2 regions of the Cellulomonas sp. ES6 genome follow, and region 1 is predicted to be linked to the other one. Evidence: riboswitches for the same ligand, from Rfam matches in the RefSeq annotation. Region 1 holds a riboswitch; the other holds the start of a gene.
What was found. Region 1 has a riboswitch for thiamine pyrophosphate ahead of P9841_RS11930 (thiamine ABC transporter substrate-binding protein). Riboswitches for the same ligand answer to the same signal wherever they lie in the genome.
Positions count from the first base shown of each region.

Region 2: linked by a shared signal. The riboswitch ahead of P9841_RS04905 (YkoF family thiamine/hydroxymethylpyrimidine-binding protein) and the one ahead of P9841_RS11930 (thiamine ABC transporter substrate-binding protein) in region 1 are both predicted to bind thiamine pyrophosphate.

Region 1 covers NZ_CP125655.1:2,565,250-2,568,636, reverse strand. Annotated here, with positions in the region: gene P9841_RS11935 (ABC transporter permease) at 1-981, opposite strand, end outside; gene P9841_RS11930 (thiamine ABC transporter substrate-binding protein) at 986-2,080, opposite strand; TPP riboswitch at 2,164-2,297, opposite strand; gene P9841_RS11925 (DUF4235 domain-containing protein) at 2,452-2,739, shown strand; gene P9841_RS11920 (SAM-dependent methyltransferase) at 2,827-3,387, shown strand, end outside.
Region 2 covers NZ_CP125655.1:1,029,075-1,032,461, forward strand. Annotated here, with positions in the region: gene P9841_RS04895 (ABC transporter ATP-binding protein) at 1-302, opposite strand, end outside; gene P9841_RS04900 (ECF transporter S component) at 310-942, opposite strand; gene P9841_RS04905 (YkoF family thiamine/hydroxymethylpyrimidine-binding protein) at 935-1,597, opposite strand; TPP riboswitch at 1,651-1,759, opposite strand; gene ybaK (Cys-tRNA(Pro) deacylase) at 1,808-2,302, shown strand; gene P9841_RS04915 (YggS family pyridoxal phosphate-dependent enzyme) at 2,335-3,114, shown strand; gene P9841_RS04920 (YidH family protein) at 3,111-3,387, shown strand, end outside.

The DNA of each region.
Region 1 (3,387 bases):
CGGCAGGGGGTGCGGGCGGCCGACCGCCCGGACGGGCGTGTCGACGAGCGACAGCGCGCGCTCCCGCCGGGCCCGCGCGCGGCCGGCCACGGCGAGCGCGGCGACGACCACCACCACCTGCACCACCGACAGCACCGAGGCGGCCCGCAGGTCCAGGAACTGGGTGGTCTGGATCCAGATCTCCGTCTCGACGGTGCCGAACCGCATCCCGCCCAGCACCAGCACCGTCCCGAACGCCGTCGCGCAGAACAGGAACACCAGCGACGCGGCGGACGTGAGGGCGGGGGTCAGCGCGGGCAGCGTCACGGTGAGGAACGCGCGCGCGGGCGACGCGCCGAGCGACCGGGCGGCCTGCTCGGGCCGCGGGTCCAGGCGCTCCCACAGGCCCCCGACGGTCCGCACGACCACCGCGTAGTTGAAGAACACCAGCGCCGCGACGATCGCGGCGAACGTCCCGTCGAGGTGCAGGAACCCGAGCGGCCCGTTGTCGCGCAGCAGCGCCCGGAACGCCACCCCCACCACGACGGTCGGCAGCACGAACGGCACGGTGACGAGCGCGCGCAGCACCCCCCGCCCCGGGAACCGGCTGCGGTACAGCACCGCCGCACCTGGCACGCCCAGCAGCACCGAGATCACCGTGCCGAGGGTCGCCTGCGCCAGCGTCAGCCCGACGATCCGCCAGGTCCGCGGCCGCCCGAGCACCTCCGCGAACCCGGACAGGTCCAGCGACCCGTCGGCGACGAGGCCGCGCCCGACGAGCGTCAGCACGGGCCACGCGAAGAACACCCCGAGGAACAGCAGCGGCACCGCGGCCGCCACCGCCCACGCCGTCCCGCGCGCGACCGCCCAGCCGCGTCCGGGGGCGGTGGGCGCGGTGGGCGCGGCCGGGGGCGGCGCGGGGACCTCCGGAGGGGTCGCGCGCGCCCCCGTCCCCGGCCGGCCGGAGCCGGTCGGGGACGGGTGCGTCAGCGGGCGGGTCACGACGTCAGCCCGTCACCAGGTCCGTCCACTCACGGACCCACGTCTCCCGGTTCGCCGCGATCTCGTCGAGCGGCACGGTGTACGGCTCGTCGGCCAGCGGCGCCCACTGCGCCCAGTCCTCCGGCAGGTCCACCGCCGAGCTCACCGGGTACATGTACATCGACCCGGGGATGTCGGCCTGCACCGCGTCCGACAGCAGCCAGTCCACCAGCCGGCGCGCGCCCTCGGGGTTCTGCGCGCCCGCGAGGACGCCGGCGTACTCGACCTGCCGGAAGCAGGTGCCGAGCAGCGCGCCGGTGGTCGGCTCGCCGCCGCCCTCGGGGATCGTCTCGGGCGGCGACGACGCGTAGGACAGCGCGATCGGCCGGGAGCCGCCGCCGCCCCCGCCGGAGAAGTCGGTGTAGTACGCGTCCGACCAGCCCTCCGCGACCTTCAGGCCGTTCGCCGTGAGGTCACGCCAGTACTGCTGCCAGCCGTCCTCGCCGAACGCCCCGACGGTCGCCAGCAGGAACGCCAGCCCGGGACTGGACGTCGCGGCGTTCGTCACGACGGTCAGGTCCCGGTACGCGGGGTCCGTCAGGTCCGCGAGCGTCGCCGGCTCCGGGACGTCCCGGTCGGCGAACCAGGCGTGGTCCACGTTGAGGCACACGTCGCCGAGGTCGACGGCGGTCAGCGACCCCGAGTCGTCGGGGGCGTACGGCTCCGCGTCGGCTGCCGCCGGCACCTGCGACGTGTAGGGCTCCAGCACGCCCTCGTCGATCGCCCGCGACGCGAACGTGTTGTCGATCCCGTAGACGACGTCGCCCAGCGGGGCGTCCTTGGTCAAGATGAGCTGGTTCACCAGCGCCCCGCCGTCACCGGGCGCGACCTGCGTGACGGTCAGCCCGGTGTCCGCCTCGAACTGCTCGAGCAGCCCGTCGCTGACGTGGAACGAGTCGTGGGTGACCAGCGTGACCGACCCGCCCGCCGTGCCGTCCCCGCCCGCGGACCCGCCGGACGGCGACCCGCCGGTGGCCGAGCAGGCCGTGAGGGCCAGGGCCGCGACCCCCAGGGCCGCGGTGTGCCGGATGGTCCGGCGTGCTGCGCGCGTGCGCGCCATGCGTCCTCCTCGATGTGCAACCGAGGGGGTCGCCGCGCGTCGTCCGCCCGCGCGCGCTGCCGCACCCGTGCCGACGACACGAGGCGACTGAGATCCCGACTCCCTACGCCGGTGCTAACCGGATCAGGTGCGAGGGTCTGCGGTTCCGTCCGCACTCTCAGCGTCGGTCGGGCGCCACCTCGCGGCGGCGGTCCGGGACGCTCCCCTGTCGTTCGGGGCCGACCCTACACCGCCGTCCCCGACGCCCCCAGCCGCCGCCCCCGCGCGACTGCGTGCGCCCGGGTGACCTGCGGTGCGGCACCCGCGGGGCTAGCGTGGGGCGCAGCACGCACGCGCCCGCACGACACCGCACCGACGCAGCAGGAGGAACCGTGGCCGACGAGGAGACCCAGTCCACGTTCGCGAAGATCACCGGCCTGGTGGTGGCGGGCGCGGTCGCGTGGCTCGCCGGGAAGGCCGTGGACGCCGCCTGGAAGGCCGCCGTCGGCCACAAGCCGCCGAAGCCGGAGGACGACGCCGACGACATCCGCATCGGCGAGGTGGTCGCGGCCTCCGTGATCACCGCCGGCGCCGTGACGCTGGCGCGGGTGTTCGCCACGCGCGGGACCAAGAAGTTCGTGCAGCGCGTCGACAGGAACCGGCACCTGCCGCACGCCTGACCAGGCACGGAGGTCCCCCTCCGGCCGACCTGCGCCCCGCTAGGCTCGAGCGTCCCGCTCGCCGACGAATGCGCAGGTCAGCCCGCCATGCCCGCGACGCCAGCCCGGCCCGCACGCCGCTGTGTCCAGACCGTCGACGACGTGCTCGACCTCATGGACCACCTGTTCGCCGAGCAGGCCGACCGGTGGTCGGACCGGGGCGGCGCGGACTTCTGGGACCGGTTCTACGCCGACCGCGGCCGGGGCGTGCCGTTCTTCCGCTGGGCCCCGGACGAGAGCCTGGTGGCGTGGCACGCCGACGGCCGGCTGCCCCTCGGTCCGGGCACCCGGGTGCTGGAGCTCGGCTGCGGGCCCGGCCGCAACGCCGTCTGGCTCGCGCAGCAGGGCTGCACCGTCGACGCGCTCGATCTCTCGCAGGCGGCGCTGGACTGGGGACGGGAGCGGGCCGACGAGGCCGGCGTCGACGTCCGGTTCGCCCGCGCCGACGTCCTCACGTGGCAGCCGCCGGCGGAGCAGTACGACCTGGTCTACGACTCCGGCTGCTTCCACCACCTGCCGCCGCACCGCCGGCTGACGTACCGCGGGCTGCTGGAGCGGACGGTGCGCCCCGGCGGGCGGTTCGGCCTGGCCTGCTTCGCGACCGGGCAC
Region 2 (3,387 bases), 1.5 Mb from region 1:
TCGGGGTCCTGCGCGAGCACGCCGACCACGTCCGCGAGCGCCGCGACGCCGTGCTCCGCGACCGCGCGGCCGGCGACGACGACCCGCCCCTCGACGCGCGCGGGCACGGCGTGCGGCACCGCGCCGTGCAGGCAGCGCAGCAGCGTCGACTTGCCCGCACCCGACGGCCCGAGCACGAGCACCTGCTCCCCCGGCGCGAGCCGCAGGTCGACCGGGCCGATCCCGGCGCCGCCGTCCAGCACGGCCTCGAGCCCGGCCACCTCGAGCACGGGCGCGGGCGCGGGCGTCGCCGGCGTCTCCACGTCCTCCTCAGCCCGCACGGCGCTCGAGCACCGGGCGGCCGGCGGCCGCGGCGCGCCCGATCGCGAAGCCGTCGAGCACCCCGGTGCGGTGCAGCGCGTCGACGACGACCTTGGCCAGCAGGCCGCCCAGCACGACGCCGGACACGGCCTGGAGCACGAGCCGCAGCACCAGCACGTCCTGCCCGTACCAGCCGAACCGGAACGCCGACCAGGCGAACACCAGCGTGGCGCCGAGCAGCCCGGAGGCGGCGAACCGGCCCCAGCCGAACCGGCGGTACCGGCCGAGCGCGAACGGGATCTCGCTGCCCAGGCCCTGCAGCAGCGCGGCGACGACCAGCAGCGGCCCGACCGGCGACCCGAGGAACACCACCTCCACCACGGAGGCGATCACCTCGGCGAGGATCCCCACGCCGGGTCGCCGGATGATCGCGAGGGCGACCGGCGCCACCAGCAGCCACCCGCCCAGCAGCACGTGCTGCGCGAGGTCGCCCGCGGGCCCCATGAGCACCGCGAGGCCGTTCCACGCCTGGACGAGCGCCCAGTACAGGAACCCGAACACCACCCCGAGCACGACCATCAGCACGATGTCCTTCAGCGCGAGCGGCTCGCGGCGCCGCCCGCGCGGGGCGCCGTCAGCCACGGGTCCGGGTCGGGCTGTTGAGCGAGAACGTGACGTGGCTCGTCACGTGCTGCACGCCGCACCCCACGCGCGCCCACGCGCCGACCACCGTCTCGACGAGCGCGCCGACGTCGCCCTCGAGCCGCGTGACGAAGTGCGCGGACCCCCGGAAGGTGCCGCTCGCCCGGGCCAGGTCGATCGCCGCCTCGATGTCCCGCATGTGGTCGGGCACGACCCCGGCGCGGACGTCGTCGGCCAGGGGGTAGAGCGCCCACTCCGCCACGCCGGGTCGGCCGGTGCGCCGGCCCGGTGGCAGCGCGACGGCCCGCGGGCCCGCTCCGCCCGGCAGGGCGCAGCGCACCTCGCCCGGGCAGCCGCGCGACAGGTGCAGCGTGACGGCGGCGTGCTCGCCGGTGGCGGCCACCGCGTCCACGAGGTCCGTGAGGTACCGGAGCAGGTCCGCCTCGTCGCCACCGACGTAGGTGCTGACGTCGCCCGTCTCGACGAGCAGGCCGTCCGTCGCCACCGAGCCGAGCACCCCGAGGATCGTGTCGGCGTACCGGTCGGACATCACGGCGACGGTGACGCGGGCACCCACCCCGAACCGGAGCGGGTCGGCGACCAGGTCGGCGGCCTCCGCGGGCCGGGTGGGTGTCGACGACGGTGCCGGGATCATGCGTCCTCCTGTGCTGGTCGGATCAGCACGGGAGGACGGCGGACGGGTGCCCGGCATCCTGCGATGTCGCTCCCTGCGCTGGCATGACCCAGATCAGGTTCAACGGTCGGAGTTCGAGTACTCCCTCTCAGCCCGGCTCACCGGACTCCCGTGCTGCTCCGCACCGTAGCAGCACCGCGGCGGCAGGGTCGCGCGCCCTAGGCTGGCCCCGTGAGCCGCAAGCAGCCGCCGTCCGGGACGCCCGCGCTGGTCGCGCTGGCGGCCGCCGGGGTCCCGCACACCGCGCACGCCTACGAGCACGACCCGCGCAGCACCGTCGGCTACGGGCTCGAGGCCGCCGAGGTGCTGGGCATCGACCCGGAGCAGGTCTACAAGACCCTCATGGCCTCGGTCGACGGGACACTGACCGTGGCCGTCGTGCCCGTCGCCGGCAAGCTCGACCTCAAGGCGCTCGCGCACGCCGTCGGTGGCAAGAAAGCCGTGATGGCGGACCCCGCCGCTGCGGAGCGTGCGACCGGGTACGTGGTCGGCGGCATCTCCCCGCTCGGCCAGAAGTCGGCGCACCCGACGGTCGTGGACGAGACGGTGCAGCTGTTCGACACCGTGTTCGTGTCGGGCGGGCGCCGGGGGCTCGACGTCGAGCTGGCCCCGGACGACCTGATCCGGCTGACCTCCGCCACGGTCGCGGACATCGCGCGCGGCTGAGGCGGCGCGCGCGAGCGCATAGGGTCGGGCACATGACGACCGGCGCGACCGAGCTCGCGGAGCGGCTGGCCCGTGTCCGCTCCCGGATCGCAGCCGCCGAGTCCGCCGCGGGCCGCCCGGCCGGCGCCGTCCGGCTGCTGCTGGCCACCAAGACCCAAGACGCCGCGACGGTGCGCGCGGCCGTGCTCGCCGACCTCGCCGGCGCGGCCACCACGGCCGGTGCCGCCCGCCGGGTGCTGCTCGGCGAGAACCGGGTGCAGGAGCTCGTCGCCAAGGGGCCGGAGCTCGCCGACCTCGCACCCGAGCTGCACCTCATCGGGCCGCTGCAGTCCAACAAGGTGAACGCCGCCCTGCGCTGGGCGACCTGCGTGCAGAGCGTCGACTCCCCCGCGCTGGCCGACCGGCTCGCGCGCCGGTGCGCCGACGACGACCGGACGCTCGACGTGCTGGTGCAGGTCAACGTCTCCGGCGAGCCGACCAAGCACGGCGCCGCCCCGCAGGACGCGCTCGACGTGGTCCGCGCCGTCGCGGGGCACGACCGGCTGCGGCTGCGCGGGTTCATGACGGTGGGCGCGAACACCTCCGACCAGCGGGCCGTCCGCGCCGGGTACGCCGCGCTGCGCGACCTGCGGGACGAGGTCGCCGGCAGCGGCGAGGCGGGCACCGGTGACGCCGTCGAGCTGTCGATGGGCATGAGCCGGGACCTGGAGGCCGCCGTGGCCGAGGGGGCCACCATCGTGCGCGTCGGGACGGCGGTGTTCGGCGCACGGCCCGCCCCCGTCGGCGTCCCGGGAACGGTCCCCGCGGCGTGACCGCGCCCACCGGCCGCCGGTTCCCCCGGCGCGTGTACACCCGCGGCACCGAGCCCGACGGCCGGTTCTCGCTCGCCAACGAGCGGACGTTCCTGGCCTGGGTCCGCACGGCGCTCGCGCTGCTGGCGGGCGGCGTCGCCCTCGAGGCGCTGGACCTGCCCGTGGAGCCGCACCTGCGCCTCGCGGCCGCCGTGCTGCTGATCCTGCTCGGGATCGCGGCGCCGGCTCAGGCGTGGGCCGGCTGGGCACGCACCGAACGGGCGCTGCGCGAGC